Regions from separate parts of the Allobosea sp. 10L417 genome, predicted to be linked through region 3. Evidence: predicted binding sites of a transcription regulator. Region 3 holds the regulator's gene; each other region holds the start of a gene.

Evidence for each region. Region 3 encodes LexA, which represses DNA repair genes until DNA is damaged. Its sites were predicted from a motif close to TGTTCNNNNTGTGTTCNG; they were not measured.
Region 1: AC1DE3_RS21850 (PA0069 family radical SAM protein) is a predicted target of LexA. The motif match lies at 2,847-2,864, and genes of this name have one in related genera.
Region 2: parE (DNA topoisomerase IV subunit B) is a predicted target of LexA. The motif match lies at 4,731-4,748, and genes of this name have one in related genera.

What each region holds. Positions count from the first base shown of each region.
Region 1 covers NZ_JBFTJP010000010.1:67,212-77,809, reverse strand. Annotated here, with positions in the region: gene AC1DE3_RS21860 (site-specific DNA-methyltransferase) at 1-474, opposite strand, end outside; gene AC1DE3_RS21855 (ribonuclease HII) at 781-1,392, opposite strand; gene AC1DE3_RS21850 (PA0069 family radical SAM protein) at 1,600-2,793, opposite strand; gene AC1DE3_RS21845 (hypothetical protein) at 2,911-3,402, shown strand; gene AC1DE3_RS21840 (universal stress protein) at 3,470-4,282, shown strand; gene ypfJ (KPN_02809 family neutral zinc metallopeptidase) at 4,336-5,223, opposite strand; gene cydB (cytochrome d ubiquinol oxidase subunit II) at 5,330-6,334, opposite strand; gene AC1DE3_RS21825 (cytochrome ubiquinol oxidase subunit I) at 6,347-7,777, opposite strand; gene AC1DE3_RS21820 (MFS transporter) at 8,023-9,348, opposite strand; gene AC1DE3_RS21815 (uracil-DNA glycosylase) at 9,611-10,426, opposite strand.
Region 2 covers NZ_JBFTJP010000009.1:77,676-88,273, forward strand. Annotated here, with positions in the region: gene AC1DE3_RS20685 (TIGR03808 family TAT-translocated repetitive protein) at 1-482, opposite strand, end outside; gene AC1DE3_RS20690 (FkbM family methyltransferase) at 555-1,385, shown strand; gene AC1DE3_RS20695 (glycosyltransferase family 4 protein) at 1,393-2,616, opposite strand; gene AC1DE3_RS20700 (hypothetical protein) at 2,699-4,078, opposite strand; gene AC1DE3_RS20705 (hypothetical protein) at 4,224-4,427, opposite strand; gene parE (DNA topoisomerase IV subunit B) at 4,760-6,841, shown strand; gene AC1DE3_RS20715 (LysR family transcriptional regulator) at 7,001-7,972, shown strand; gene AC1DE3_RS20720 (hypothetical protein) at 8,044-8,304, shown strand; gene AC1DE3_RS20725 (alpha/beta fold hydrolase) at 8,307-9,002, opposite strand; gene AC1DE3_RS20730 (DEAD/DEAH box helicase) at 9,165-10,598, shown strand, end outside.
Region 3 covers NZ_JBFTJP010000007.1:42,426-53,023, reverse strand. Annotated here, with positions in the region: gene gltX (glutamate--tRNA ligase) at 1-505, opposite strand, end outside; gene AC1DE3_RS17610 (ComEC/Rec2 family competence protein) at 660-2,921, shown strand; gene lexA (transcriptional repressor LexA) at 2,915-3,625, opposite strand; gene AC1DE3_RS17600 (molybdopterin molybdotransferase MoeA) at 3,725-4,936, opposite strand; gene moaC (cyclic pyranopterin monophosphate synthase MoaC) at 4,936-5,418, opposite strand; gene trpC (indole-3-glycerol phosphate synthase TrpC) at 5,415-6,227, opposite strand; gene trpD (anthranilate phosphoribosyltransferase) at 6,235-7,248, opposite strand; gene AC1DE3_RS17580 (anthranilate synthase component II) at 7,265-7,882, opposite strand; gene AC1DE3_RS17575 (aldo/keto reductase) at 7,963-8,997, opposite strand; gene AC1DE3_RS17570 (helicase HerA domain-containing protein) at 9,267-10,598, opposite strand, start outside.

The DNA of each region.
Region 1 (10,598 bases), on a different contig from region 3:
TCGCCAGACGATGTCGTTCAGCATCCAGAAGCCGAGATCCTGCAGCGTCGCACCGACGCGGAAGATATTGTGGTAGCTGCCGATGACCCACAGCGCCCCGTCCGGCTTCAGCACGCGGCGCGCGGCGGCAAGCCAGGCGCGCGTGAAGGCGTCGTAATCGGCGAATGAGGCGAACTTGTCCCAGTCGTCGTCGACGGCATCGACGAGGCTGTCGTCGGGCCGGCGCAGATCGCCGCCGAGCTGGAGGTTATAGGGCGGATCGGCGAAGATCAGGTCGACGCTTGCCGGCGGCAAGGCGTTCATCGCCGCGACGCAGTCGCCGACGAGGATCTGATCGAGCGGCAGTTCCTGCGGAACGCCGATTTGTTCGGGAAGGCTCCTGGCCTTCATCCGAGCCCCCAGCGCTGGCCGTCCGGTACGCGAAACCTGAATCCGGACGGGAGCGCTGGCGGTCCCGGTACGCGAGATACCCATGACGCCAAGACCGTTACGCAACTTCAACGAGCGCGATATTGGCCGGACAGGGTAAAGGCCGGGTTTCCGCTTTGAAAAAAATGCGTCCCGTTTTGGGGCTGCAGATTTTGCCTAGCTCGTTGGCAAACAAGGGAAATTCGTAAACGGGCGTTAACCCGCGGATTGCCGCTAGGGCAATCTGGCAGGGTTCCCGTCATGCTCGGGTTTGACCCGGTATCTCCTGCCGAGGACGGCCCTGGGGCCTCCTTCTGTCTGAGATTCTCGGGTCCGGGCTTCGCTTCACCCGAGAATGACGCCAGGCAATCCTTACCGGAACCAGACGCCCTTCACCGGGGCGAAGGAATAGCGGTGCTCGGGGCAGGGGCCGTGCTCGGCGATGGCCTTGCGATGCTGCGGCGTCGCATAGCCGACATGGCCGGAGAAACCATAGGCCGGATAGCGCCGGCACAGCCGCGCCATCATTCGGTCGCGCGTCACCTTGGCGACGATCGATGCGGCCGCAATGGAGGCCACGGCACCGTCCCCCTGAATGATCGCCTCGCAGCTACAGCTCATCTGCGGCGGATCGTTGCCGTCGACCAGCACATGCAGCGGCGCCAGCGGCAGCGCGGCGATCGCCCGGCGCATCGCCAGCAGCGTCGCCTGTCGGATGTTGAGCGCGTCGATCTCGACCGCTGTGGCGCTGGCGACAGCCACTGCAAGCGCCCGCTCCATGATCTCGCCGAAGAGCTCCTCGCGGATCGGTGCCGGCAGCTTCTTCGAATCGTCGAGCCCATGCGGCACGCGGGCCGGATCGAGGATGACGGCCGCCGCCACGACCGGGCCGGCGAGCGGCCCGCGCCCAACCTCGTCAATGCCGGCCAGCGGCCAGAGGGCGTTAGCGATGGCGTGTGTCTCGCGGCTGAAATCAGCGGGCATGGCGGGCTTATGCAACAGAGTGCCGCCGCGAGCTAGACCGCTGTCGTCCTCCTCCACCATCATCCCGGACAATCTGCCATGGGCGGCGCCGATCCGGGATCCATGCCCAAGCCTTCAATCAGAGGCGCTCCGGCAATCAGAGGCGCTCCGGAATGGATCGCGGTTCTACGCTTCGTTGCGCCCGGTACGACCTCCGCGCGTGTCCATTCAAAACAGGCTCAGCTGCGCCTTTTCCTTCTCGGGCCTTACGAACAGGTCGGTGCGCAGCCTCCGGCGCGCCGTGTTGAAGCCGATACGCTCGGCCGCAAGCTCGAAACGCCGACCGATCATCCAGGCATAGGGACCTGAGCCGACCATGCGCTGTCCCCATTGCGAATCATAATCCTTGCCGCCGCGGGTCGAGCGGATCAGCGACATCACATGCCGAAGCTTGTCGGGATGATGCGTCAGCAACCACTCCTGCACGATGTCGCGCACCTCGAGCGGCAACCGCAGCAGCACATAGCCGGCCTCCTGCGCGCCCGCCGCCTTGGCGGCGTCCAGAATTCGCTCGATCTCATGCTCGTTGATCGCCGGTACGATGGGCGCAACCAGCACCGTCACCGGGATGCCGGCTTCCGACAGCTTGCGGATCGTCTCGAGCCGCTTCGGCGGCGAGGCGGCGCGCGGTTCCATGCCCCGCGCCGTCTTGGGATCGAGCGTCGTGACCGAGAGCGCGACCTTGACCAGGCCCTTCTCGGCCATCGGGGCGAGGATATCGATGTCGCGCTGGACCAGGGCCGATTTGGTGACGATGCCGACCGGGTGGTTGAACTTCGAGAGCACTTCCAGGATCTGGCGCATGATCCTCAGCTTCTTCTCGATCGGTTGATAGGCGTCGGTATTGGTGCCGATCGCGATGGTGCGCGGCTGATAGGAAGGAGAGGAGAGTTCCTTCTCCAGCAGTGCCGCGGCGTCGGGTTTCGCCGTCAGCTTGCTCTCGAAGTCGAGGCCGGGCGAGAGGCCGAGATAGGCGTGGGTCGGCCGCGCGAAGCAGTAGACGCAGCCATGCTCACAGCCGCGATAGGGATTGATCGAACGGTCGAAGGAGATGTCCGGCGAGTCGTTGCGCGTGATGATGTTGCGCGCCTTCTCATAGGCGATCTCGGTCTTGAACGGCGGCAACTCTTCCAGCGAGCCCCAGCCATCATCCTCGGTGACGCGCTGCTCCGCTTCGTAGCGCCCTCCCGGATTGACGGTGGCGCCCCGCCCGCGCCGTCGTTCCGGGTCGATGCGGTGGCCGGCATAGGCGAGCGGGTCGGCCGGCGCGACGACTGGCGCCGAGATGGTCGGCTCCCTGTCGTGCCGCCGCAGCGGCTGGGCCGATGGATAGGGCCTTTCGGTGGGTCTGGCCTGTGGCATGGCTTTCGAACCGGTTCACTGCCGGGAATCGGCATTTTGTGATCTCGGATAGAGTGAACATAACAAGAACAAAATGCAAGAGCCGGATTGCGGCGTGCTGCGCTGCGGCATAGAACCTTGCGTATGCTCACAGCCGTGATCCGCGCCGATGGTTCCCCACGAGCTCTCGCCGCCACGCTGGCCGTGCTGATCCCGGCGGTGGCGGAAGGGCTGCTCGGTCATGCGGTGATCGTGGATACGGTCGGCGCTCCCGATTTCGAGCGTGCCGCGGACACGACCGGCGCATGCTATCTGCGCACCGGCCCGGCCGCGGCCTGGCAGGGTGGGGCGGCCGCGGCGCGCGGCGATCGGCTCGTGCTGTTCGAGGCCGGCGACGTGCCGCAGGCGCACTGGGCGCTGGTGGTGGAGCGCTATCTGTTGCTCACGCCGGATCTGCCGGCCCTGATACCGCTTCACGCAGTCGGCGCTGCGCTGCGCGAGCGCGTCGCGCTGTCCTTCGCCGGGCGCAGGCTCCGGTCCGGGCTCGTGTTGCCGAAGGCGATGGTCCTGGAAGGGCGCCTCGACCAGGCGCCGCAGCGCCTGCCGGTGTGGCGCGAGCGCGCAGGGTAGGGCGGTGTCCGAGGCGGCATGACATCGGGCCGCGTGCCTCCTAAGCTGGAGGCGTCGGGAGGCTGATATGACGATACCGGGCGAGATTCTTCTGGCGAGCGATCTGTCCTCGCGCACCGACAGGGCTGCGGAACGCGCAGTGCTGCTGGCGCGCGGATGGCAGGCAAAGCTCGCGATCCTGCATGTCACGAATGCGACGGAGCAGGGGAGCGCCGGTCTTGCGGCCGAGGCCTGGCGCGAGGAGCTGCCCTCGGCGGCCGGCGAGGCGGAACTGCTGGTCCGTAACGGTTCGTTGCCGGACGTGCTGGCCAAGGTCGCCGCCGAGCGGGGCAGCGGACTGATCGTGACCGGCGTCGCGCGCTACAACGACGTCCGCGACTACGTTGTCGGGACGGCCGTTGACTATATCGTTCGCAGGGCGGCTGTTCCGGTCCTGATCGTCCGCCGGCGCGCCGATCGCCCTTACGGCACGATTGTCGTCGGCACGGATTTCTCGGAGGGCTCGCGCCGGGCTCTGCTGGCGGCTGCGGAACTGTTTCCGCAGGCGCGCCTCCTGCTGGTTCATGCCCATCCCGGCCCCGGCCCCAGGACCGATTTTCAAGGCAAGGGCGATTTCCTCCGCGCGGAGGCCGAGGCCGGGATGAAGGCCTTCCTCGACGCGGCAAAGCTTCCCGAGAGCCTCATCACGCGGCTCAGCACCCAGAGCGTCGAGGGCAATGCCGCCGCGGCCATCGAGCATTGCCGCGCCGCGGCCGGAGCAGAATTGGTCGTCGTCGGCCGCTACGGGCAGGGTGGCTTTGCCGAAGCGGTGATCGGCAGCACGGCCGAGACGATCTTGGGCACGGTCCGGGCCGATATCCTGATCGCGCCCGGCGCCTGATCGCCGGCGTCGGCTCACCGGCTCGGCTGTTCGAAGGATCCGTGTGCGAATGCCTATACGGGGTTCCGGAAGGTGTCGCAGCTCTGCAGCGAGCCCGACTGGAAGCCGGTGTTGAACCACTTCGTCCGCTGCGCCGACGAGCCGTGCGTGAAGGAATCCGGCACGACTACGCCCTGCGCCGCCCGCTGGAGCTTGTCGTCGCCGATCGCAGAGGCGGTGCGGATAGCTTCCTCGATATCGCCTTGGTCGATCCGGCCCATCGCCTGGATATTATGCGCCCAGACGCCGGCGAAGCAGTCGGCCTGCAATTCGATCCTGACCGAGATCGCGTTCGAATCGCGCTCGGAGGAACGCTCGCGGATCTGGTTGGCCTTGGGCAGGATGCCCAGCAGGTTCTGGACGTGGTGGCCGACCTCGTGCCCGATCACATAGGCATAGGCGAAGTCGCCGCCGCCGCCGAGCTTGCGCTGCATCTCCTGAAAGAAGGAGGTGTCGAGATAGACCTTCTTGTCCACGGGGCAGTAGAACGGCCCCATCGCCGATTGCGCCGTGCCGCAGCCCGAACGGTCGACGCCGGAGAACAGCACGAGCCGGGGCGGCTGGTAGCGGATATTGGCCTGCTGCGGCAGGATTTTCGACCAGACGTCCTCGTTCTGCGCCAGCACGGCCGAGACGAAGCGGCCCATCTGGTCCTGCGGCGGGCCGGAAGAGCGGCGGGTTTCCTGCGTCTGCTCGCGCCCGCCAATGCCGCCGATCATTTCGGCGCCGCCGATCAGCAGGCGGGGATCGATGCCGAGCGCCCAGCCGAGAAGGCCGAGCACAACCATGGTGCCGATGCCGATGCCGCCGCGCCCGCCAGGCATGCCGGCGAAACCGCCGCCACCGCCGCCGCCGCGCCGGTCCTCGAGATTCTCGGACTGGCGATAGTCTTCCCACTGCATGGACGGTTCCTCGACGAAACGCCCCGCAATCTCGCCGGGAGATGCGGGGAACTCAAGTCGTCTTTGCAGGCCCCGCCTGAACGAAGCCTGATCGTTATCCTCTCACTCAGTGATAGCCGCTGTCGACCCTGACCTTGCCGCGGAAGGTCCAGTACACGAAGGCCGTATAGAACAGGATCATCGGCAGGAGGAAAGCGACGCCGATCAGCACGAAGATATGGGAGGAGGGTGCGGCCGCCGCGTCCCAGATCGTGATGTCGGGCGGCACCAGATAGGGGAAGTTCGAGATCGACAACCCGACGAAGCAGAGCAGAAAGATCGCGACGGTCAACGCGAAGGGCGTGAACTCATGCGCGCCATGCAGCCGCCGCCAGGCGAGGTAGCCGCACAGCGCCGTCAGCAGCGGGAACGGCCAGAGCCAGACGAGATTGGCCGGGGTGAACCAGCGCTCGGCGATTCGCGGGTGGGCATAGGGCGTCCACAGCGAGACCAGCGCCGCGAAGGCCAGGAGGCCCAGCAACAGGATCTTCGCCTGCCGCCGGGCCCGTTCGGCGACGGGGCCGTCGGTCTTGTAGAGCAGCCAGGTCGCGCCGAGCAGGGCGTAGCCCACGATGACACCGGCTCCGCACATCACCGTGAACGGCGTCAGCCAGTCGAGCGGCCCGCCGGCGAACTGGCCGTTCTTGACGGTGACGCCCTGGATCAGCCCGCCGAGCACGAGCCCCTGCGAGAAGGCAGCGACGGCCGAACCCAGCCAGAAGGCGAAGTCCCAGCGTCGGTGATGCGGCTTGGCCACCCAGCGGAACTCGAAGGCGACGCCGCGGAAGATCAGTGCCAGCAGCATCAGCGTGATCGGGATGTAGAAGGCCGGCATGATGATGGCGTAGGCCTGCGGGAAGGCGACCCAGAGGCCGCCGCCGCCCAGCACCAGCCACGTCTCGTTGCCGTCCCAGAACGGGGCGACCGAGTTCATCATCTGGTCGCGCTCGCCCTCGTCCTTCGTCGTCGGGAACAGGATGGCGATGCCGAGGTCGAAACCGTCGAGCACGACGTAGAGCATCACGGCGGTGCCGATCAGCACGGCCCAGATGACCGGAAGATACCATTCCATCGTCGTGGCTCCTCAGATCGCCGGCTGGATCTTGTCGTCGCCGGGCTGGCCGTCGCCGAAGATGGTGGCGGCTTCGCCCTGCACGGCCTTGAGCGTGCGCTTCGAGGGTTGCTCGGGCGCGTCCGGGCCTGCGATCTCGTCCGGTCCCTTGTCGATCAGGCGGTTGATCAGGAGGATGCCCGCCGTGAACACCACCGAGTAGACGCAGACAAACAGGAAGAGCGAGATCGCGACCTGGGTGGTCGTCACCGGCGAGACGGCATCGGCCGAGCGGATGATGCCCGTCGCGAGCCAGGGCTGGCGGCCCACTTCCGTGACGAACCAGCCCGAGAGGATGGCAAGGAAGCCGACGGGCCAGGTGTATTGGGCGATCCAGAGCCAGCGCCGCGATTCGAACACTGTGCCCTTGCGCCAGAGCCAGGCGCCGATCCAGCCGAACAGGATCATCAGCACGCCGATCCCGACCATCGCCCGGAAGGCGAAGAACGGGATGAGAACCGGCGGCCGGTCCTGCACGGCAAAATCCTTCAGGCTCGGGAAGAGCGCATTCATGCTGCCATGGGTGACCAGGCTGGCGACGCCGGGAATCGAGACCTCGAAGCGATTGAGCTCGGCCTTCTCGTCGGGCCAGGCGAAGAGCACGAGGGCGCCGGGCTTGGACGAATCCCAATGCGCCTCGATCGCGGCCAGCTTGGCCGGCTGGTAGGTCGCGGTGTCGCGGCCGTGGAAATCGCCGATCACCGCCTGCAGCGGCGCCGTCAGCGCGATCATCAGGATCGCCATCCGCACCATCGTCTTGGCCGATTCTGTGCGGTGCCCGGCGAGCAGATGGCGCGCGCCGGTCGCCAGCACGACGAAGGCGGTCGTCAGATAGGCCGCGGTCATCATATGGGCGAAGCGCAGCGGGAATGTCGGATTGAAGACGATCTTCACCCAGTCGACGGGATAGGCGATGCCGTCGCGCACCTCGTGTCCAGCCGGATACTGCATCCAGCTATTGGCCGAGAGGATCCAGAAGCCCGAGAGCGCCGTGCCACCCGCGACGATCACCGCCGAGGTGAAGTGCAGCCAGGGCGGCACGCGCTTCCATCCGAACAGCATCACGCCGAGGAAGGAGGCCTCGAGGAAGAAGGCCGATAGCACCTCGTAGCCGATCAGCGGGCCGACCACGTTGCCGACGGCCGTCGAGAACCGGCTCCAGTTGGTACCGAACTGATAGGACAGCACGATGCCGGAGACGACGCCCATCGCGAAGGATACGGCGAAGATCTTGGTCCAGAAGCGTGCGAGCAGATGAAACTTCTGGTCGCCCGTCTTCAACCAGAGGCCGAGCAGTGTCGCGATATAGGCGGATAGCCCGATGGTGAAGGCTGGAAAGACGATGTGAAATGAAACGGTGAAAGCGAACTGGATGCGTGAAAGCTGAAAAGCGTCGATTTCCATCGCAAGACTCCGGCCAGCTACCGCCTCGGGGCGGCTTGAAACGATCCTGCCGAAGGCAGCATCGTCGCTCTCGGCCAGATTAGTCAAATCCGAGGCTGGGCGAGAGGCGCGGATGTCGCAGTCGCCGGTCGTGATGTCGCAGGGGAGGGGGCCTGCAACCTCGGCGTGCAACCGTCCCGGCGCGGAACTGCGCGCACTGTTGCACCCAAACGGAATGGTTCTCTGGGCGCGCGGAGACGTTGCCTCTACTCGTATTCGCCCTCGATATCCCTGCCGGTATAATCCTTCATCAAGGCTGTCGCGATCAGGCTCAGGATTGCGCAGGCGAGAATGTAGAAGGCGATCGCATAGGCCGTTCCATACTTGGCAAACAGCCAGGCGGCGATGAGCGGAGCCGGGCCGCCGGCGATCACAGAGGCGAGCTGATAGCCGAGCGAGGCGCCGCTATAGCGCAGGCGGCCGGTGAAGGATTCCGCGATCAGTGCCGCCTGCGGTCCATACATCATGTCATGCGGCACCAGCGAGATCACGATGGCCAGGAAGATCAACAGCGCCGAGCCGGTGTTGAGCATCCCGAAATAGATGAAACCGAAGGCGCCGGTCGCCGCAGCGCCGATCATATACATGCGCCTGCGTCCGATCAGATCGGAGATGTGGCCGAAGAGCGGGATCGAGACGAAGGACAGGACCGAGGCCGCCAGCACGGCGACGAGCAGAAAATCGCGCGAGACCTTCAGCGTCCCGACGCCGTAGGCGAAGATGAAGGCGGTGAAGATGTAGAAGGGCGCCTGCTCAGCCATGCGTAGCAACGCACAGAGCAGAATCTCCTTGGGGTGGCGCTGAACCACCTCCAGCATCGGCGCGCGCTCGACCTTGTTCTCGGCGACGAGCCTGCGGAATATCGGCGTCTCCATGATGCCGAGCCGGATCCAGAGGCCGATGGCGACGAGCACGAGGCTCAGCAGAAACGGAATGCGCCAGCCCCAGGTCAGGAACTGGTCGCCGGAGAGCCAGCTGAAGGCGAGGACAGCCAGATTGGCGAGGAACAGGCCGCAAGGCACCCCGAACTGCGGCCAGGATGCGATGAAGCCGCGATGATCGGCTGTCCGCGCCCATTCCATCGAGAGCAGCACGGAGCCGCCCCATTCACCGCCCACCCCGACGCCCTGAATGAAGCGCAGCACCGTCAGGATGATTGCGCCCCAGATGCCTATGCTCTCATAGGTCGGGACGAGCCCGACGAGAAATGTCGCGATTCCCATCAGCATGAGCGTGGCGATCAGCGTCGATTTGCGGCCGATGCGGTCGCCATAATGGCCGAAGATCGCCGCGCCGATCGGCCGGGCGACAAAACCGACCGCATAGATGGCGAAGGCCTCGAGCGTGCCGACGAGCGGCTCCGATCGCGGGAAGAACAGCCGCGCGAAGACAAGACCGGTCACCGTGCTGTACAGGAAGAAATCATACCATTCGATTGCGGTGCCGATTGTGCTTGCGACGATGGCACGCCGCAGTTGCCTATCATGCTCTTGCTCGGACAGTATGCCGGCGCCAAGATCGATGACAGCCATGGTCAGCCTCCACGCATTGGTTCACCGCGCAGGCCGCTGCAAAATCAAGTGATATTATATCGCAAATCGCCGGAAACGGCTATTTCTCATGCCTTGGCCGCGGGGCAATCGCTTCAAATTGATCGACCGCGCATGATTCCGGCCATTCGGGGCCTCGTGATGCGGAGCTGCTGCCGGAAACCGAGATTTCGAAGTGGGACTTTGGCGAGATTTCCGGTTCCTCCATCACCGCATTTGGCGGCCCGACTTCGGTTCCGGGAGCCTATGCGAGCGCAGCCTTGAGCGCGCGCAGGTCGCGCCAGGCGAGGCGCTTTTGCAGCGGCTGCCGCAAGAGATAGGCCGGGTGCAGCGTCGCAATGGCGCGAATGCGGCGCGAGCCGGTATCGTATTCCACCCATTGCCCGCGCGAGCGCAGGATGCCGGTGAAGCCGAGCAGCCCCTGCGCCGAGGGGCCGCCAACACAGACCAGGATGTCGGGGTCGGCGAGCTCGATCTGGCGCTGGATGAAGGGCAGGCAGATCGCGACCTCCTGCGGCGTCGGCGTGCGGTTGCCCGGCGGACGCCAGGGCAGGAGATTGGCGATGTAGACGTCGTTCTGGCGGCTGAGGCCGATCGAGGCCAGCATCCGATCGAGCAATTGGCCGGAGCGGCCGACGAAGGGGAAGCCTAGCCGGTCCTCATCGGCGCCCGGCGCCTCGCCTACCATCATCACCCGGCCTTCCGGGTTGCCATCGGCGAAGACGAGATTCTTGGCTGTCGCCTTCAAGGCGCAGCCTTCGAACTTCGCGAGCGCTTCCTTCAACTCGTCGAGCGTGCGCGCCTCGCGGGCCAGCGCGCGGGCGTTGAGGGTTGCGTCGTCGGGCGCCGTGGCGGCCGCCGCGATCGGCCGGGCGGGAGCGGCCGGACGGCCCGGCAACGAGCGCAGGCGAGGTTGGCCGGCGCCGGCGGAGGGGGGCGGCTCGGCGAAATGATTGCGCGGCGCCTCGTCGAGCGCCTCGGTCACGCCCATCTCGGCGTACCAGCTCAAAATCTCGTAAGGGTCTGGCGCGTCGGGGCCGGCTGTATCGGACAGGCTCATGGCCGCATCCTATACGCTGCAACGCCGCTTCGCGAGCCAACGCAGTTGCAAAATGGAACGGGCACTTGGATAGAGGGGTCCAGACTGGACGGAAGCCGAGCGTTGAACGAGTCGGCATAATAGTTCATATATAAACTAATCGCGCGACGCGGGTTGCCAAGGCGGAGGGCAG
Region 2 (10,598 bases), on a different contig from region 3:
ACACAGAGCAGGCCTGCCTTGTAGGCGCCGGTCGTTGGCTCACCGGCCGTCTTTACCGTGTTGCGGAAGGAGCAGTTCCGAAACGCCGTGTTCTTGGCATTGTCGAGGATGACCAGCCCGGCAGCCGCAGTGATGACATTGGGCGCGCCATAGGCGGGCAGCGCGATGTTCTGTCCGTCGAAAGTCAGGTTGCGGAAGCTCATCCCCGATTGGCCGGCAATGCGCAAGCCATAGCTGCCGCCCGTCAAGGTCAGGATCGCCGAACCCGCCGGGCAGTAGACTTCGATGCCGCGCCCGGCTCCGTTCGTTGTCAGAATGTCAATATTGGAAAGGCTATAGCTGCCGGGCCGAACTTGAAGCGGCTTGCCGGCAACCCGTGCGGCGTCGATAGCATTGCCGATCGGCCCGCTGGTGAACCCGGCCGGCGGCGGCGTGGCGGGGTCGGCGATGACGACATCATCGAAGACGCGATATCCAGGCATGTGGTGTCCCTTGTTATCGGAATGTTTCAGGGACCGTCGGTATATTGGCGCCGGAGGCGACGGGGATAAGTCATGGGTGCGCTGTTTCGAATCCGGGATCTGGCGATCAAGGCCCTAGTGCGGCGGCAATGGGGGGAGCTGCGCCGTCATTCTCCCCGGCTTGCGGTCATCCCGCATGAACATGTCGGGCTTGCCGTCCTCACCAACGGCCTGTACGAGCGCGAGGAGCTCGCCTGCCTGACGGAACTGATCCGGAACCTTGCTCTGGGCGAAGGCATCTGCCTCGATATCGGCGCCAATATCGGCAATCATGCAGTGGTCTGGTCAGGTCTCTTCGACAGCGTCGTCTGCTTCGAACCCAACCCGCAGATGAGCGCTGTCCTGCGCGCGAACCTGGCCCTCAACCATTGCACCAATGTCCAGGTGGCCGAGGTTGGGCTGGGGCCGGAAGACGCCGAACTCCCTTTCTCCTTCCACGAGGAAGGCAATGACGGGACCGGCACCTTCGCAAAGGGGAACGGCGACAGGAGCTTGCCTGTGCGCCACGGAGACCGCCTTGTCACGGAGCTTGGCCTGGATGGGCGCGCGATCACCTTCGTGAAATGCGATGTCGAGGGCTTCGAGCACTCCGTTTTCCAGGGCCTGTCCGAAACCCTGGCGCGGCATCGGCCCGTGATCGCCTTCGAAAGCAATTCAGCAGAGCTCGGCGCGTCGAGCTGGAACGTCCTGCGCAGCCTTGGGTACGACCGCCTCTACATGCTCAGACATACCGCTCACACGGCCTCGCCGCTCACGCGAGAGTTCGTGCGGCTATTCCAGGGGCACGAGTGCCGGATCGAACCTATCGACGCCCCTCCTGCCTTTTCCGCCAATCTGCTTGCGGCCGCACGGCCATTGACCTGAAACAAGCCTACGCCGTCGCAGCAAAGGCAGCCCGATAGCTGGCGCGCAGCGCCTCGACATGACGACCGAGCGTCGGCGGCTCTGCCCAGAAGGCCTGATGAGCCGCTCGCCCGAGACGTGACGCGAAAGCGTCGTCGCGCAAGGCAATGAGAGCTTCGGTCAACGCTCCGGCTTCGACGGCGGGGAGAACAAGGCCGTCGATTCCATCACGCACACGACCGGCGGCGCCGATCGTGCGCGGCACGATGGGCGGGACACCCTGCGCCATCGCCTCGCCCACGGTCAGCGGCCCTGTCTCATACCAGAGCGATGGCACCACCAGGCAGCGGGCGGCGCGGAGTTCGGCGAGGACCGCATAGGAATCGAGCCAACCGGTGATCTCGGCATCCGGGTTGAGGCCAGCGACCGCAGCCTTGATCTCATCGTCCCCATCACCCACGAACCGTAAGGCAACGCCGGCTTCGCGAGCCGCCTGCGCCAGGACCAGAATGCCCTTCTCCTGGGTAAGCCGGCCGACGAAGGTGGCATGACGGCTTTTGGCCACGTCCGCAGGCGCGTGCGGCGTCGCGTTCATCATGTTTTCGATCACAACATGCCGTGCCGTGCGTGGCAGGAACGGCTCGGCGACGTCGCGAGCAAACGCGCTGACATGAATGAAGAGCGGCCTTTGCAAACCCCGCAGCGCCTTGTCCGAACGCCATTGCCGGGCAACGCGGACCAGCTTGTGGATATAGGAGGCGCGATCGCAATTGGCGCTGACGCAACCGATCGACATCGGCCTCTTCCGACAGGGCGCTCCGGCCTTGAAGTCGAAATAGCCGCCGACCGGACAAAACGAGAAGTAATCATGCATCGTGATCGCGACCGGCATCCCGCTCTCGCCCGCAGCGGCGATGGCAGCCGGGCTGAAGGCCTTGGTCCATTGGTGGAGATGGACGAGGGTCTCGCGGCGGGGCTGCTTCGCAAGCAGTTCGCTCAGGAAGGCATGCGCCCGGGCGTTCCAGATGCCCTGGCGCGCGGCTGCGACCTTGCTGCCGACCTGCCAGACCTCCTCACCGGCGAAATGCGCGACATCGATCAGCCGATGATCGAGACGGTCTGAAACCGGACCGATCGCGTAGGCGAAGACGACTTCGACGCCGGCCTCGGCCAAGCCGCGGGCGCTCTCGATCGCCACCTTGGCGGCGCCGCCGTTGATCGAGCCGAAATCGCTGACGATGACCACGCGCATGAAGAACTCCAGAGATCATTCCAGCGGCAGGGATGGCGGGAGCCTCGACGTGGCGCGAGCAGGCTTGTCCGGCCAGGCGGTCTCAACGAGCGATCCAGCGGACAAGGATGAGCAAGGGGTAGGCGCTCATGACGAGCGCGATGGCGAGCGCGGCACAGGTCGCGAGCATGAGGTTGCCCGCGAACCAGATCGTGCAGAGCCAGGACAGTGCGAGCGCGGTGCCCGACAGGGCGATCGGCGGCCAAGGCATGGCGAAGGACTCCCGGCGCAGCATGAACCATCCGAGCGCCAGCGCCGCGGCGGCGCCGGCGGCAGCGCCGGCAACGATCGCCGTGTCGGTGCCGGCAAGGAACCACATCGCGACGAGCGCGCCCGCACAGGTCAAAACGCAGTCGAGAGCTGCGAGCCCCAGGATGGCGGTCAAGCGGCGTTGCAGATGCACGGGCGCCGGCAGCACGGTCTGGGCGAGTGCCCGCAGCATCGCCATCAGCATGACGAAAGGCGCGGTCCGCAGGAAGGCCTCGCGCAGCCCCACGGGAATGACGAGCTGGGTGGCGAGGCCGAGCACGGCGATGATTCCAGCGGCTCCGATCAGCGAGAGGCCCACCAGCAGCGCGTAGTAGCGGCCCAGTTCGGCCTGAATCGCCTTGGGATCGCCCTTGCGATCGAACTGGGCGACCAGTTCGGGAAAGCGGATCGCCTGAAGCGACGAGGTGATCATGATGAAGGGCCGCTGCAACAGATCGAGCGCCAGCATCGGCCCCGCAGCGGCCTGGCCGAGCGAGCCGAGCAAGACGGTCTTGAGAGCGAGCGGCATGAGCAGGGTCGCGACGCCGGCGCCGGCCGTGATCCCGCCATAGACCAGATGCCTCGTTGCGATATCGGCCTGCCAATGCATGGCAAGAGGCATCACCCGGCGCGACCGGGCCCAGGCGATGACGCAGTAGATGATGTTGCCGGCCAGCACCCCGGCCAGCACATGGGCGAAATCGGGGCTGATCGAAGCGCCGGCGATCGTTGCCGCGGCCAGGATCGTCGCGCGTGCACCCTGGAGCCAGGAGAACAGCCTGAACTCCTGCCGGAAACGCAGCATGGTCAGGTGCAGTTCGCCTGCACCCTGCAGGATCGCCGCCATCGCGCCAAGCAATCCCAGCCAGACCGGAGCGCCGAGGAGCGGGGCAAGGAAGGCTGCGAGCAGGCAGAGGCCCGCGCTTCCAGCGAGCTCGACCATGATGACTCCGCGCTCGGCCTGTTCGCTGGTCTTGTCCGGGCCCGGATAGAAGCGGCTGGAGGCGGCGCGGATCCAGTGGAAAAACGCGATATCGGCAAACTGCACGATGGAGGCGAAGAGCGAGTAGGCAGCGTAGTCCGACGCCGGCAGCAGATTGGAGACGACGATGAGGAGGCCGAAAGCCAGGAGCGATTGATAGAAATACGCGCCCAATGCGGTGATCTTGGCCATCAGGCGGCCACTCCGCCTGCGATGCGCGCGGCGGAGCCATCTTGAGTCCCGCCGAAACCGATACCGGAAGCCATGGAAATTCTACCCTCCGGCCAAAGGCCTTAGGGCAAAAAGGTTGATACTTCCGCGCTGTCTGCCTGAAGGATCAGTAGAAATGAAGGGCCGTCAGGCCGGCCGATGCAGCAATCGCCGCGAGCCACCACAACCAGCGGCCCGCATGGCTTTCGGCCTGGGTCAGCGGCGCGCCGATGACGTCCTCATGCCCGAAGCTCTCACCCGCAAGCCGCGCGGCACGCTGCAGCCCTGCGATTCCCGTAACCGGCACTGAGCGACGCGACACCACGGCCATTTCTTCCCCCTGCCCCGATCATAGCTCATTGCGGCTGTCCGCATAGGCCCGATCTGTTTCCGATCCTCGACGGCGATGGTTAACGCAGACTGAACGCGCCGGTTCCGATGCCCCTTGTGCCAGGGCAACGTCACATGCCGATGACGACCGGTGCACCGTTCCAACGAGAGAGTTCCGATGTCTCGGGGACCTGTCTATAAGCGGAGCGACGAGGCGCGACGCCCGACGCCGCTACCGAGCCGGATCGGACTCCGGATGAAACAAGCACATCGCAAAATCCGTCCTTCATGCACTAGAATTGGACGGAACGAATCAGGAAACGTTAGGCAGTGATGGACGAGAACGGCGATCTTTTCGGCGGGGAGCCGGAGCGGCCTCGCGCGGCTGATCCCAAGCCGGAAGCGCGCTCGCCGGCCGCGGCTCCGAAGGCGCCCGCGCCCGCAGGAAACGGCGCGCGCAACGGCACTCTTTCCGAGACCGGCTATGACGCTTCCGCAATCGAAGTGCTCGAGGGGCTGGAGCCCGTCCGGCGCCGGCCCGGCATGTATATCGGCGGCACCGATGAGCGCGCCCTGCACCACCTCTTCGCCGAGGTGATCGACAACGCCATGGACGAGGCGGTGGCGGGACACGCCACCTTCATCGATGTCGAGCTGTTCGAGGACGGCTCCATCGCGGTGACGGACAATGGCCGCGGCATTCCGGTCGATCCCCATCCGAAATTCCCGGGCAAGTCCGCGCTCGAAGTCATCATGACGATACTGCATGCCGGCGGAAAATTCGATTCCAAGGCCTATGAGACGTCGGGCGGCCTGCACGGCGTCGGCGTCTCCGTCGTCAATGCCCTGTCCGACCGGCTCGAGGTCGAGGTCGCGCGCGGCAAGACGCTCTACCGCCAGATCTTCTCGCGTGGCCTGCCGCAGGGGCCGCTGGAGACGGTCGGCGCCGTCGCCAACCGGCGCGGCACCAAGGTGCGCTTCCATCCCGATCCTCAGATCTTCGGCGAGGGCGCGCATTTCTCGCCGGCTCGCCTGTTCCGCATGGCGCGTTCCAAAGCCTATCTCTTCGGTGGCGTCGAGATCCGCTGGACCTGCGCGCCGTCGCTGCTGAAGCCGGAAGGCGATGTCGCGGCGGAGGCCGTGTTCCGTTTCCCCGGGGGCCTGCGCGACTATCTCGGCCGCGAGATCGAGGGCAAGGACCTCGTCGCCGAGCCGATTTTCTCCGGCAAGATCACCAAGGAAGGCGGCCACGGCTCGCTTGAATGGGCGGTGGCCTGGCTCGCGACCGGCGAGGACGGCTTCTCCTCCTCCTATTGCAACACGATCCCGACGCCCGAAGGCGGCACTCATGAGCAGGGCCTGCGCATCGCCCTGCTGCGCGGACTGCGGGACCATGCCGAGCGCATCGGCCAGTCCAAGCGCATGGCGCAGGTCACCTCCGACGACGTGATGGCAACCTGCGCGGCCATGCTTTCGGTCTTCATCCGCGAGCCGGAATTCCAGGGCCAGACCAAGGACAAGCTGGCGACACTCGAAGCCTCCCGCATCGTAGAGGGCGCCGTTCGCGACGCTTTCGACCACTGGCTTGCGGCCGCGCCGCAGCAGGCGCTGCGCCTGCTGGACTGGTCGGTGGACCGCGCCGAGGAGCGGCTGCGCCGGCGCCTCGAAAAAGAGGTCTCGCGCAAGACCGCTACGCGCAAGCTGCGCCTGCCCGGCAAGCTCGCCGACTGCTCCAATGCCGGCGCGGCTGGTTCCGAACTCTTCATCGTCGAGGGCGACTCGGCCGGCGGCTCCGCCAAGCAGGCGCGCAACCGTTCCAACCAGGCGATCCTGCCGCTGCGCGGCAAAATCCTCAACGTTGCCAATGCGACGCGCGAGAAGCTTCACGCAAACCAGCAACTCGCCGACCTGATCCTGGCGCTGGGATGCGGTATCGGCGCGCAATTCCGCGAGGACGATCTTCGCTACGAGAAGGTCATCGTGATGACGGATGCGGATGTCGACGGCGCCCATATCGCCTCGCTGCTCGTCACCTTCTTCTGGCGCCAGATGCCGCGCCTGATCGAGAAGGGCCATCTCTACCTCGCCGTCCCGCCGCTCTACCGGCTCCAGCATGGCGGCAAGAGCATCTATGCCCGCAACGATGCTCATAAGGACGAGCTGCTTGAGACGGCGTTCAAGGGCAAGAAGCCGGAGATCTCGCGATTCAAGGGCCTCGGCGAGATGATGCCGGCCCAGCTCAAGGAAACCACCATGGATCCGAGCAAGCGCATCCTGCTCAAGGTCATGGTGGACCACGAGGCGAAGGAAGAAACATCCGATACAGTCGAGCGGCTGATGGGCAACAAGCCGGAAGCTCGCTTCACCTTCATCCAGGAACGCGCTGCCTTCGCCGGGGAGCTGATCGACCTGTGAGGAGCGAGCCCAGCAACTCTGGGGGGCTGGGCTTCACGGCCGCCGGGCTGCCCCACGCGGCCGTTGCAGGCAGGGTTCGCGCATGCCGAACCCGCCTCACCCTACCGAATGCCATGACCGCAAGCACCGGACCGCGCCGGGCGACTGGCCGCTGACCCTATGGCCGAGCCTTCTCCACCTCCATCTCGACGCGACGGCGATCTGGCGGCAGCCGCCGGGAGCGCCTCCTGGGACGATATCCGGATCTTTCACGCCATCGCCGTCGGCGGGTCGATGGCCGTGGCGGCGGCGCAGCTCGGGCTGAGCGAAGCCACCGTCGCGCGCCGGCTCAAGGCGCTCGAACGCGACCTCGGCCTTCAGCTTTTCACGCGCGAGGCCAATCACCTCGCCCCGACGGCGATCGGACAGGGGCTTGCTGCTGAGGCCGGCGAGATCGAGGCTGCCGCCCGCCGCTTCGCGATCCGCGCAGAGGCTGCGAAACCGCTCGCCAATGCTCCGGTGCGCGTGACCGCGACGACGTCGATCAGCCTCCTCCTGACCATGCATGCGACCGCGATCTCGGCCGCGGCCGGCGGCGTCGAGATCGTCATCATCAGCACGCGCGGCAGGCTCGACCTTGCCCGCGGCGAGGCCGATATCGCGCTGCGCATGAGCAAGCCGCCGACCGAGCCGGGCCACTACGCCCAGAAGCTCGGCCGATTGATGCAGGCACTCTATATCCGGCAGGACATCGATCCCGCCACGGCCCCGATCATCTCGGTCAACCGCGAGACTTCGTCCCGGATAGACGACTACATCATGACCTATGCCGCGGGCCGGCCGATCGCAGCGCGCGTCGGCGACTCGGCGGCGCGCTACGAAAGCATCCGTTCCGCCGGCGCCCTGTCGATGGCGCCCTGCTTCATGGGCGATGCGGATTCGACACTGCGCCGGCTGGAGCCGCCGCCGGAGCGGACCGGCGACGACATCTATCTGGTCTCGCATGAGATCTCGCGCAGCCGGCCCGGCGTCGTCGCCGTCCTCGGCGCGCTGCGCAAGCTCTTCCGCGAGCAGCGATCGCTCCTGGCGGGCGATGCGATCAAGCCGGTGAGAAGCACGCAAATCGAGCGGTTCCCGGCAAGAACCGGCTAACCAAGCTTTTACGGCTCTTCCGTAAGGTCGTCTGCGGTTCTCGTGAGGTCACGAGACGCGGAGAGTGCGCCATGCGCCTGATCGAACTGTTCTGGAAGAACGACCGCGGCACGGTGGTCGCCGATGTCGCCAAGGCCGGCGCGGCCATCGCCTTCCTGTCGGTGATCGCCGCCAACTTCATGTCGAGCCGCATCGAGCCGCTGGACAGGGAGCGCATGGCGGCCGTCAGTCTCGCCGCCTCCAAGCGCCAGCCGGTCGATCCGCTGACCACGGGCTCGATCACGAAGGCGGCCGGCGACACCCGGCTCGATCCCTGCGCCCTGCCCCGCTGAGCTCAATCGAGCCAGCGCAGCAGCTCCGCGGTGACCCTATCGGGCGCCTCCAGCGTCGAGAGGTGGCCACTGCCCGGGATCACGGCCAGTCGCCCGCGCCCGCCGACCAATGCGGCCATTTCACGGGCCTCGGAGAGCGGCGTGATCTCATCCTCCTCGCCAACGAGAACCAGCACCGGGCAGGTCGAGCCGGCCAGCGTCGGCCGCGAGTCCGGCCGCAGCATGATCGCCCGCTGCTGGCGAATGAAACCGCCCGCCCCGACATCCTCCGCCATCTGCCGCACGAGGAGCCGCAGCGGCTCGTCGGCGAGCCGCGCCGGCGCCACGAGCTTCTGCCAGAGCAGGGTCGTAACGTTGTCGAAGGCGCCCTTCTCCGCCAATGAGATCATCTGTTCGCGCGGAACGTTGGTTTCAGGCGTTGCCGGCTTGGCGGTGGTGCCGAGCAAGGCAAGGCGCGACACGCGCTCCGGGGCCTGTCGCAAGACCTCGAAAGCGACATAGCCGCCCATCGACAGCCCGCAGAGCGCGAAGCGGGGCGGCGCTGCCGCCAGTAGGCGCTGCGCGATGCCTGAAAGCGCGTCGTCCAGACTGTGCTCGGCGACCAGGATCGGGCGACCATCGGCAAGCGCGGGCCATTGCTGAGCATAGAGCGCGGCGTTGGCGCTCAGCCCGGGAACGAGGACAAGCGGTTCCTTCATGAGGCCAAAGCAGTCCCTTCAAGGTTAGATGATTGACTTTGCCGCGTTTTCTTTGCATTCCACACGGGTCCGAAGGCGCGCAGGAAGTGTTGTCGCGCCAACGCGGTGGTCGAGCAGGTCGTCCCACCGCGTTTCACCGACCCTGAAGAAGCGCCATACGCGATGTCATTTGCCGAACTCGGCTTGAGCGAAAAGGTCCTGACGGCTGTCACGGCCGCAGGCTATAGCACGCCGACCCCCATCCAGGCCCAGGCCATTCCGCATGTTCTTGCCCGCAAGGACGTTCTGGGCATCGCCCAAACGGGTACGGGCAAGACCGCAGCCTTCACGCTGCCGATGCTCACCATCCTGGAGAACGGGCGCGCCCGCGCCCGGATGCCGCGCACGCTGATCCTCGAACCGACGCGCGAACTCGCCGCGCAGGTCGAGGAGAACTTCGTCCGCTACGGCGTCAACCAGAAGCTTTCGGTGGCGCTGCTGATCGGCGGCGTCTCCTTCGGCGATCAGGATGCCAAGATCACCCGCGGCGTCGATGTACTGATCGCGACGCCCGGCCGCCTGCTCGACCATGTCGAGCGCGGCAAGCTCCTGCTGACCGGCGTCGAGCTTCTCGTCATCGACGAAGCCGACCGCATGCTCGACATGGGCTTTATCCCGGACATCGAGCGGATCTGCAAACTTGTTCCCTTCACGCGGCAGACCTTGTTCTTCACCGCGACGATGCCGCCCGAGATCACCCGCATCTCCGAGCAGTTCCTGCATAATCCGGTCCGTGTCGAGGTTTCGCGCCCGGCAACGGCGGCAACGACGATCACCCAGCGCCTGATCGCCTCCAATTCGCAGGACTTCGAGAAGCGCGAGACGCTGCGCCGTCTCATCAAGGGCGCGACCGACCTGCAGAATGCGATCGTCTTCTGCAACCGCAAGCGCGACGTCGCCACGCTGCACAAATCGCTGTTGCGCCACGGCTTCCCGGCGGTCGCCCTGCATGGCGATATGGACCAGTACGCCCGCATGGCGGCACTGGAATCCTTCCGCACCGGCGAGAATCCGATCCTCGTCGCCAGCGACGTCGCCGCGCGCGGCCTCGACATCCCGGCCGTTAGCCACGTCTTCAATTTCGACGTGCCGACCCATGCCGAGGACTATGTCCATCGCATCGGCCGTACCGGCCGCGCCGGGCGCGAAGGCGCCTCCTTCACCATCGTCACGCGCCATGACGACAAGCTCGTCGCGGCGATCGAGAAGCTGACCGGCCAGACGATCGCCTTCGAAGGCGGCAGCGTCGCCGACCTGCCTCCCGGCGAGCCGCGCGAGGAACGGCGCGGTCGCCGCGACGACAAGCGCCCAGCGCGCGGACGCGGGCGGCCGGAACGCGGGCCACGCGCTGCCACCGAACCGGCCCCCCGCCCTCAAGCGGCCGAGAAGGCCGAGGACAGCCCGCGCAATGCCGGCCGCCGCCAGCCCGTCAGGCCGGATGCCGAGGTTGCGGCTGCGCCGGTCGCTCATCGCGAGCAGGACAGCGCGCGCCGCGGCCGGAATTCCCGCTCGCGCGACGACGATGAAGGGCCTCAGGTCAAGGGGTTGGGCGATCAT
Region 3 (10,598 bases):
TCTCGTTCTGCCAGACGACGCGGCCCTGGACCTCGTCATTGACTACGGTCTCGCCGGTCTGCGGCGCCTTGAGGCGGATCACCGGCTTCACGCCTTCCGGCGCGGTCGACGGATCGCGATCACGCCAGCGCCCGTCATAGCGCAGCGGCTTGCCCTCGGCGCGCGCCTTCTCGCGCATCTCCTCGAGCTCGGCCGGGCTGGCATAGCAGTAATAGGCCCTGCCGGCGGCGAGCATCTGCTCGGCGACCTCCCGGTGGCGCGCCGCACGCTGGAACTGATAGACGGTCTGGCCGTCCCAATCGAGGCCGAGCCATTCCAGCCCGTCGAGAATCGCGGCGATGGCTGCGTCGGTCGAGCGTTCGCGGTCGGTGTCCTCGATGCGCAGCAGCATCTTGCCGCCTTGCCGGCGGGCATAGAGCCAGTTGAACAGCGCCGTGCGGGCTCCGCCGATATGCAGGAAACCGGTGGGCGAGGGCGCAAAGCGCGTGACGACGGCATTGCTCATGGAAGGCAACTCCGGCCGGGCGGCACGAGCCGTCCGGGGCAAGACAGGGAAATGGCGCAGGTCATGACATGACAACCGGCGCGCGCCCTGTAACATGGCTTGGCCGGAAAGGTTAAGCGGTCAAATTGCTGCGCCGGCGGGGGAGGGGCGGAGAATGCAGCCGGGGCCGCCGGGGCAGGACATGCCGCGCGGCGCGCGAGCCGAGGCGTTGCCTTTGCGCCTGCTCGCGCCCTGGCTGATCTCCGTTCGCTTCAAAGCCTGGTTCAACCACTGGCAGGCCCGGCTCGGTCAGGCGCTCGAATTGGAGGCGGAGCGTCGCCGCCCGTTCCTATGGCTGCCTGTGGCGACGGGCGTCGGCATCCTGCTTTATTTCGCGGCAGATCGTGAGCCGGCTTTGTGGGCGCCTCTGACCGGCTTCGCGCTCAGCGCGATCTTCGCGTTCGCGCTGCGAACCCGTCGGTTCGCCTCGATGGCCTGTCTGGCGGCGGCCGCCGCCTTCGCGGGTTTTGCCGCCGGCGTCTGGCGGACGGCCGATATCGCCGCGCCGATGCTGGAGCGGCCGCGAATCGGCAAGGTGACGGGTTTCGTCGAGAGCGTGGAGGCACGCGACAACGGCGCCCGCATTGTCCTGCTGTTAACGGAATTCGCCGGAATGCCGGCCGCGGAGCGTCCAAGGCGCGTGCGCGTCAATATCCGCGCCGGCTCGGTCGCTCCGGGGGATCATATCGCGGCGACGGCGCGGCTCCTGCCTCCACCGGGGCCAGCTCGGGCGGGCGGCTACGATTTCGCGCGCGATGCCTTCTTCCGCGGCATCGGCGCAGTCGGCAGTATCGCAGGCAAGATCGCGTCGGCGCCCGCGCCGCACCCAATGCCGACGCGCCTTGCCGTCGATGTCACGATCGACCGGGCCCGCAACGCCTTGACCCGGCGCATCGCCGAAGTAGGCGGCGGGCAGGGCGGGGCGGTCGCTGCCGCCCTTGTCACGGGGAAGCGCGGCCTGATCACCGAGGCGACGAACAATGACCTGCGTGCCGCCGGAATCTACCACATCGTCTCGATCTCAGGCCTGCACATGGTTCTCGCGGCCGGGACGATTTTCTGGCTGGTGCGCGCCCTACTGGCGCTCTCCCCGACTGCCGCGCTGCTCTGGCCGATCAAGAAGATCGCGGCCGTCGCGGCGATGCTCGGCGCGACCGCCTACTGTATCTTTTCAGGCAGTGACGTCGCGACCGAACGCTCGCTGATCATGACGCTGGTGATGCTCGGCGCGATCCTTGTCGATCGTGCTGCACTGAGCATGCGCAATCTCGCTCTTGCAGCCATGATCGTGCTGCTACGCGAGCCGGAGGCGCTGCTCGGACCGAGCTTCCAGATGTCATTCGGCGCGGTTGCGGCCCTGATCGCCTTTGCCGAACGCTGGGAGAGCCGAAAACGCACGGAGCCGCCCCCGAGCCTGCCATGGCCGCTCGGGCCGGTCTGGGCAGCGGCGCTCGGCATCGTCGTCACCACCTTGCTGGCGACGGCCGCAACAGCGCCCTTCGGGGCCTATCACTTCCAGACCTTCAACCCTTTCGGCCTGCTGGGCAACGCCATGGCACTGCCTTTCGTCTCGCTGTTCGTGATGCCTGCGGCGGTGTTCGGCGTGCTCGCCTATCCCTTCGGGCTGGACTGGCCTGCCTGGGCGCTGATGGGGCTGGCTTCGGATGTCGTGCTCAAGGTGGCGCATTGGGTCGCAAGCATCGACCATTCCACCGTGATGATCGCCGCCTTCAGCCCGGCCGTGCTGACCTGCTTCGTGCTGGCGTTGCTCTGGCTGACGCTGTGGACCACGGCCTGGCGCTGGCTGGCGGCGGTCCCCATCGTGCTCGGCGTCGCCATCGCCGGAAAGCCGGAGCGGCCGGAAATCCTGATCGAACGCGACGGCTCGGGGCTTGCTGTGCGGGGCCTCGATGGACGCCTTGCGGTCGCCGGCAAGCCCAGCCGCTTCGTGCTGCAGCAATGGCTGAGTGCCGACGGCGACAGCCGCTCGCCGGACGATCCGACGCTGCGCGCCGGCATCGCTTGCGATCAACTGGGTTGTGTTGCGCAAACGGCCGACAAGCGCATGATTTCCTACACGCGCGACCGGCTGGCGATCATCGAAGATTGCCTGCGGGCCGACCTCGTCGTCACCGCCATTCCCTGGAGCGGCGCCTGCAAGGCCCGGCTGATCGAGCGAATGGGACTGTCACGCGACGGCGCGACCTCGCTCTACCGCACGGCGTCGGGATGGAGCAGCCGCATCTCAGAGCCCAGCGCGGCCGATCGGCCGTGGAGCCGCCGACGCGAACCCCGTCTGGCGGCGCCCGCTGCAACGAGCATCAGCATTCCGCCAGCTTCCGCCGATGGCGAAGCCGAGGTCGAACGGCTTCAGTAACGCCGCATCAGATTGACGAGGCGGCCCTGAATCTTGACCCGGTCCGGCCCGAGCACACGCGTCTCATAGGCGGGATTGGCGGCTTCGAGCGCGATCGAGGAGCCGCGTTTGCGCAGCCGCTTGAGTGTGGCCTCCTCGTCGTCGATCAGTGCCACGACGATATCGCCGGTATTGGCCGAGTCCTGCTTGCGGATGATGACGGTGTCGCCGTCGAGGATGCCCGCTTCGACCATCGAGTCACCACGTACTTCGAGCGCGTAATGCTCGCCGGAGCCGAGCATGTCGGGCGGCAACGAGACGGTGTGGCTGCGGTTCTGAATGGCCGAAATCGGTGTGCCGGCGGCGATGCGGCCCATGACCGGGATCGCGATCGAAGAGCGGCTGTCCTCATCGGCGGTGGGGCGGGGTTTGCCGAGATTGGGCTGCGTGCCGAGCCCGCCCTGGACGACCGCAGGGCTGAAACGCGGCCGCTGCTGCGGCGTACCGAGTCCATCGGGCATCTTGATGACTTCGAGCGCACGCGCCCGGTTGGGCAGGCGGCGGATGAAGCCGCGCTCCTCCAGCGCCATGATCAGCCGGTGGATGCCGGATTTCGAGCGCAGATCGAGCGCGTCCTTCATCTCGTCGAAGGAGGGCGGCACCCCGCTCTCACGCAAGCGTTCCTGGATGAAGCGCAGGAGTTCGTGTTGCTTGCGTGTCAGCATGATCCCGCCGGCCCCGGAAAAGCGTAGATTCGAAACAAATCACGAACACCATAACTGTTCGCCTTGTGTTCCGCAACCCGGTCGCGCGAGAGCGCCCGTCTACCGCAGCGGCAGGATACGGCAGAGGTCGCCTATCTTGGCGGGCGCAGCATGGGCCGGGCGGATCGTCAGCGCCTGCGCCCGCGCCAATGTGCCGAGCATGGAGGAATCCTGCCGATCGAAAGGCGTTGCAACCCAACCATCGGGCGTCAGCGCCAGCTCCGAGCGCAGATAATCCTCACGCTCGTCATTGCCCGGCAGGTCGCTGCCGAGGCGGGCGGGGACGCTGCGGTCGCGATCGGCGCCGGCCATGCCGAGCAGGGCTTCGATCAGCGGCAGCACGAAGAGATGGCCGCAGACGATCGAGGAGACCGGGTTTCCGGGAAGCCCGACCACGACCATCCGGCCGAGCCGACCGGTCATCATCGGCTTGCCCGGCCGCATGGCAATCTTCCAGAAGCCAAGAGACATCCCGGCGCGGGTCAGCGCCTCCTGCACGAGGTCGTGTGCGCCCACCGAGGCGCCGCCCAGCGTGATTAGCACGTCGGCATCGGCAGCCCGCGCCATGCCGATCTTGTTGGCGAGATCGGCATGGTCGTCGCGGGCGATGCCGAGATCGAGCACGGTGCCACCGGCCTTTTCGACCAGCGCGGCGAGCGCGAAGGAGTTCGAGGCGACGATCTGGTCGCGCCCCACAGGCTCGCCCGGCGCCACCAGCTCGTCGCCGGTCGCCAGGATCGCGACGCGCGGCTTGCGCCGGACCGGCAGCGAGGGATGGCCCATCGCGGCGGCGAGCCCGAGTGCGGCGCTGTCGAGCACGCGTCCGGCCGACAGCAGGGCGTCGCCTTCGCGGAAATCGAGCCCCGCCCGGCGCAGGAACTTGCCTTTGGCGGGGGGCACCCGCACGCGGATCGTGGGGCTGCCGACGCCGTCGGCGTCCTCCTGGATCAGGATGGTGTCGGCACCATCAGGCATCGGCGCGCCGGTAAAGATCCGTACGGCTTCGCCCGGCCCGACCGTACCGTCAAAGGCCCGCCCGGCGGCGGACTCCCCGATCACGGCGAGTGTGGCATCTTCGGCCATCTCGTCGGCACGCACGGCGTAGCCATCCATGGCGGAGTTGGCGAAGGGCGGCTGGGTTCTGAGCGCCTTCAGATCGGCTGCGAGCACCCGCCATGCGCATTGCGCGAGCGGGAGGGTCTCCGCTCCGGTCGGTCCCGGAATGCTGTTGAGCAGCGCCTTGCGCGCGACGGGGACCGGGGTGAGCGCCATCAGCGGGCTTTCGCCTCGTAGTCGCCGGACTGGCCGCCGGATTTGTGCAGGAGCCGGATATTCTCGATCCGCATCGCCCTGTCGACTGCCTTGACCATGTCGTAGACGGTGAGACAGGCGACGGACACGGCGGTGAGCGCCTCCATCTCGACGCCGGTCTGGCCCTTCATCTTCACCTCAGCGCGCACGCGCACGCCCGGCAGGGCCTCGTCGATCTCCAGATCGACCCCGATCTTGCTGAGCAGCAGCGGGTGGCAGAGCGGGATCAACTCATGCGTGCGCTTAGCGGCCATGATGCCGGCGAGGCGCGCCGTGCCGAGCACATCGCCCTTCCTAGCATTGCCGTCGCGCACGATCGCAATCGTCTCCGGCGCCATCACGACGCTGCCCTCGGCTACTGCCATGCGGGTCGTCTCGGCCTTGTCGCCGACATCGACCATATGTGCCTGGCCTTGGGCGTCGAGATGGCTGAGCCGGCTCACGCCGCGTTCTCTTGAGCCTGGCCGGTCAGCAGGGTCCGCGTCGCCGCTGTGACGTCCGCCTGCCGCATCAGGCTCTCGCCGACGAGGAAGCTGTTGACGCCGGCCTTGTTGAGACGGGCGATGTCGGCATGGGCAAAGATGCCGCTCTCGCCGATGACGATGCGGTCGGCCGGGACGCGCGGCGCCAGCCGCTCGGTCACGGCGAGATCGACGTGGAAGCTGCGCAGGTCGCGGTTGTTGATGCCGAGCAGCCGACTTTCGAGCTTGAGTGCCCGGTCGAGCTCGGCGTCGTCATGCACCTCGACGAGCACGTCCATGCCGAGATCGCGAGCGGCTTCGTTCAGCGCCCGGGCGGTGTCGTCGTCGACGCCGGCCATGATGATCAGGATGCAGTCGGCGCCCCAGCTGCGGGCTTCGTAGACCTGATAGGGCTCGTAGAGGAAATCCTTGCGCAGCGCCGGCAGGCCGGAGGCCTCGCGCGCCTGCGTCAGAAATTCCGGCTGGCCCTGGAAGGAGGGCGCGTCGGTGAGTACCGAAAGACAGGCAGCGCCGCCGGCGGCATAGGCGCGGGCGAGCGAAGGCGGGTCGAAATCGGCGCGGATCAACCCTTTGGACGGGCTGGCCTTCTTGATCTCGGCGATCAGGGCCGGCTTGCCGACCGCGAGCTTGGCGGCGAGCGCATCGGCGAAGCCGCGCGGTTTGGCGGCCGCGCGGGCACGGCGTTCGATCTCGGCCTGCGGCACCGCGGCCTTGGCGGCCGCGATCTCCTGGCGCTTATAGGCTTCGATCTTGGCGAGGATGTCGGTCATGCCGGCCTCACGCATTCGAGGCTTTGACGAGCGCGGCGAGCGTCGCCTTGGCCTTGCCGGAGTCGAGCGCGGCCGTCGCCTGGGCGAAGCCGTCCTTCAGGTTCGCGGCCTTGCCGGCGACCAGCAGCGCCGCCGCCGCATTGAAGGCGGCGATGTCGCGGAAGCCGGTTCTCTCGCCGGCCAGCACGGCGTTCAGCGCAGCCGCGTTCTGCTCGGGCGTGCCGCCGCGCAGCACCTCCGGCCTGGCCGGCTCAAGGCCGACATCGGCGGGGCTGATCGTGAAGCTCTCGATCCTGCCGCTATCGAGCGAGACGACGCGGGTCGGGCCGGTGGTGGTGATCTCGTCGAGCCCGTCGGAGCCGTGCACGGCCCAGACGCGGGTCGAGCCGAGCGAGGCCAGCACCTTGACCATCGGCTCGAGCCAGGTCTCGGAGAAGGCGCCGATCAGCTGGCGCTTGACGCCGGCCGGGTTGGAGAGCGGGCCGAGCAGGTTGAAGATCGTGCGCGTGCCGAGTTCGGTGCGCACGGGCGCGACATGGCGCATCGAGGCGTGATGCGTCGGCGCGAACATGAAGCCGACCCCGGCCTCGGCAATGCAGCGCTCCGTGCCGGCCGAATCCAGCCCCACCCTGACGCCGAGCGCGGTCAGCACGTCCGCGGCACCCGAGCGCGAGGAGGCCGCGCGGTTGCCATGCTTGGCGACGGGCACGCCGCAGGCGGCGGTGATGATCGAGGCCAGCGTCGAGACATTGTAGGAGCCGGAGGAATCGCCACCGGTGCCGACGATGTCGATCGCCTCGGCCGGCGCCTTCACCGGCAGCATCTTGCCGCGCATTGCGCCGACCGCGCCGGCGATCTCCTCGATCGTCTCGCCGCGCACGCGCAGCGCCATCAGGAAGGCGGCGGACTGCGCATTGGTGACCTCGCCCGAGAGGATCGTGTCGAAGGCGTCCCGCGCCTCCTCGCGCGAGAGCGTCGCTCCGGTCGCGACCTTGGCGATGAAGGGTTTGAAGTCGTCCATGGAATCTCTGCGGAATTCAGGCTGATGGGGTCAGGGCGGCGGCTTCGTGCTCGCTGCGCCATCGCTGGGCGAGATCGAGGAAATTCCGCAGGATCGTCGCGCCATGCTCGGAGGCGATGCTCTCCGGGTGGAACTGGACGCCGTGGACCGGGAGCTCCCGGTGCGAGAGCGCCATGATCAGGCCGTCATCGGTCTCGGCTTCGATGTCGAAGACGGTTGGGCAGGAATCGCGGTCGACCACGAGGGAGTGGTAGCGGGTCGCCTGCAGCGGCCCGTTGATGCCGCGGAACAGGCCGCGTGATTTGTGCCGGATCGGCGAGACCTTGCCGTGCATCGGCACGGGCGCCCGCACGACGTCGCCGCCGAAGGCCTGCCCCATCGCCTGCAGGCCAAGGCAGACGCCGAAGATCGGCTTGCGGCCGGCACCATGCCGGACCACGTCGAGGCAGATTCCGGCCTCGTTGGGTGTGCAGGGGCCGGGCGAGAGCACGATCGCATCATGCTCGCCGCCCAGCGCTTCCTCGACCGACAGCGCGTCGTTGCGCCAGACATCGACCTCGGCCCCCAGGCCACCGATGAGGTGGACCAGGTTCCAGGTGAAGCTGTCGTAGTTGTCGATCAACAGAACGCGCATGGCCGGACCTGTGAATACGGCTTGAGGTCATGCACGTTCGGAGGCGGGGTGGTCAAGTTTTGCGCGGGCCGCGCTCGACTTTAGACCGCCGGTGGATTGAGGCGAGCGAAGGCCTCCTGCCGCCGATAGGGGAAATAGGGGTAGGGCGCCGTGCGGACGCTCGCGGCATCGAGCCGCGCGACCTGCTCGGTCGTCAGGTTCCAGCCGACGGCGCCGAGATTGTCGCGCAATTGCTGTTCGTTGCGGGCGCCGATAATAACGGAGGAGACCGTCGGGCGCTGCAGCAGCCAGTTGATCGCGACCTGCGGCACGCTCTTGCCGGTCTCCTGTGCGATGGCATCGAGCACGTCGACGATGGCGTAGAGCTGCTCGTCCTCGACCGGTGGGCCGAATTCGGCGGTTTCATGCAGGCGGCTGCCGGCGGGCAGCGGCTGGCCGCGCCTGATCTTGCCGGTGAGGCGGCCCCAGCCGAGGGGGCTCCAGACCAGCGCGCCGACGCCCTGATCGATGCCGAGCGGCATCAGCTCCCATTCGTAATCGCGCCCGACGAGCGAGTAATAGACCTGATGCGCGACATAGCGCGGCCAGCCATGGCGCTCGGCGGCAGCCAGCGACTTCATCAGCTGCCAGCCCGAAAAGTTGGAGACGCCGACATGGCGAAGCTTCCCGGCCCTGACGAGCGCGTCGAGGGTCGAGAGAACCTCCTCGACGGGCGTGCCGGCATCGAAGGCATGCAGCTGCAGCAGGTCGATATAGTCGGTGCCGAGCCGGCGCAGCGCGTCCTCGGTCGCCTTGATCAGGCGGCTGCGCGACGAGCCGGCATCGTTCGGGCCGTCGCCCATCGGCAGCGTCGTTTTGGTCGAGATCAGCACCTTGTCGCGCCGTCCCTTGATCGCCTCGCCGAGGACCTCCTCGGAGGCGCCGCTCGAATAGACGTCCGCCGTGTCGAAGAGGTTCAACCCTGCTTCAAGGCAGATGTCGACGAGGCGGCGCGCCTCCCGAGCGTCGGTATTGCCCCAGGCACTGAAGAGCGGCCCCTGTCCGCCGAAGGTGCCCGCGCCGAAACTCAGGGCGGGAACCTTGAGCCCCGAATGGCCTAAACGCCGGTATTCCATGATCCAGATCTCCTGTGGTGGCGGGAACATGGCGGCTCGAAGCTAATGCGATTAGTGCGCCGAGCGGAACAGCATTCGTGAGTTGAAGTCATCGTGCCGAAAGGCGGGGCGCCGAAGCTAGTGAACTTCAGAAGAAGGAGCGTGTCATCCCGGACGCGGCGAAGCGGAGGTCCAGGGTCCATGCCTCAAGCTGCGCCGGACGCGCTCCGGCATCGATCCCGGGTCAAGCCCGGGATGACGGCGCGGTTCGGGAGATAGACGAGATACGTTTAGCCGCGGGCGCTGCGCGGCATCCCGGCCGTCCGCGGCTGCGCCTGACCCGGTGCGGTCTCGACGCCCAGCGCGGGGAGGGCGAGCGTTCGCAGGCCGCGGAAATCGACATGGCAGACGATCAGGCCGCGCTCTTCGATGTAGCCGAGCAGGCGCCGCGCCCGGCTGGGCGAATGGCTGCCATAGACTTCGGCGAGCTCGGCATCGCTGGGGCAGGGCCTCCCCTCGATCGCGGTGCGGGCGATGTAGAGGAAGAGCCCCTGCAGGTCCTCGGGCAGCGTGCCCGAGGCAGCCACCGCCGCCTGCCAGCCCTCGCTGGTCGCGACGCTGTCGCTGACACCGGCCCGCGCCACGGCGAGCCTCCGGCGGAACTCTTCGAGGCTCAGATTCGTCCGGCCCAGCCGGCGCATGCGGCAGCGCACGGTGAAATCCTGATAGAGCACCGCGACCTGTCGGGATCGGGCCTCCGGGTCGGCCATCAGTTCGCGCAGGATCTCGACCATGGTCGCCTCGCGCTCTTCCGGCTCCAGCTCGATCTCCGGCTCGGGTTCCGGCTGCGGGGCCGGGCGGTAGGTCTCGATCCGGCGCAGAACCTCGTTCGGGTCCGGGCGCGGGCGCGGTGCTGGGCGCACCGGCCGTGCCATCGGCGGCGGCTCGTCCGCGCCGGGCGTGAAGATCAGCTTGCCGGCCTCTTCCGGCGCCTGCTCGGGCAGCGGCATCAGCCCCGGTGCGCCTCCGCGATCGACAGAAGACACCGCGCCGATCCTGAGCGGCAGCGGTCGTTTCGACAGGGCAGGGCCCAGCGCCACGAATTGCCCGCGCTCCAGGTCACGGAACATCTCGGCCTGGCGCCGGTCCATGCCGAGCAAATCGGCGGCGCGGGCCATGTCGATGTCGAGGAAGGTGCGACCCATGAGGAAGTTGGAGGCTTCCGCGGCGACGTTCTTGGCGAGCTTGGCGAGGCGCTGCGTCGCGATGACGCCCGCGAGACCGCGCTTGCGGCCCCGGCACATCAGATTGGTCATGGCGCCGAGCGACAGCCTGCGCGCTTCGTCCGAAGCCTCGCCTGCCATCACGGGGGCGAAGAGCTGCGCTTCGTCGACCACGATCAGCATCGGGAACCAGAGCGAGCGGTCGACATCGAAGAGCCCGCCGAGGAAGGCGGCGGTGGCGCGCAGCTGCTCGTCGGCTTCGAGATTTTCGAGGTTGAGCACCACCGAGACACGGTGCTGGCGCACGCGCAGCGCGACGCGCTGCAATTCTGCCTCGCCGCATTCGGCATCGACCACGACATGGCCGAACTGGTCGGCCAGCGAAACGAAATCGCCTTC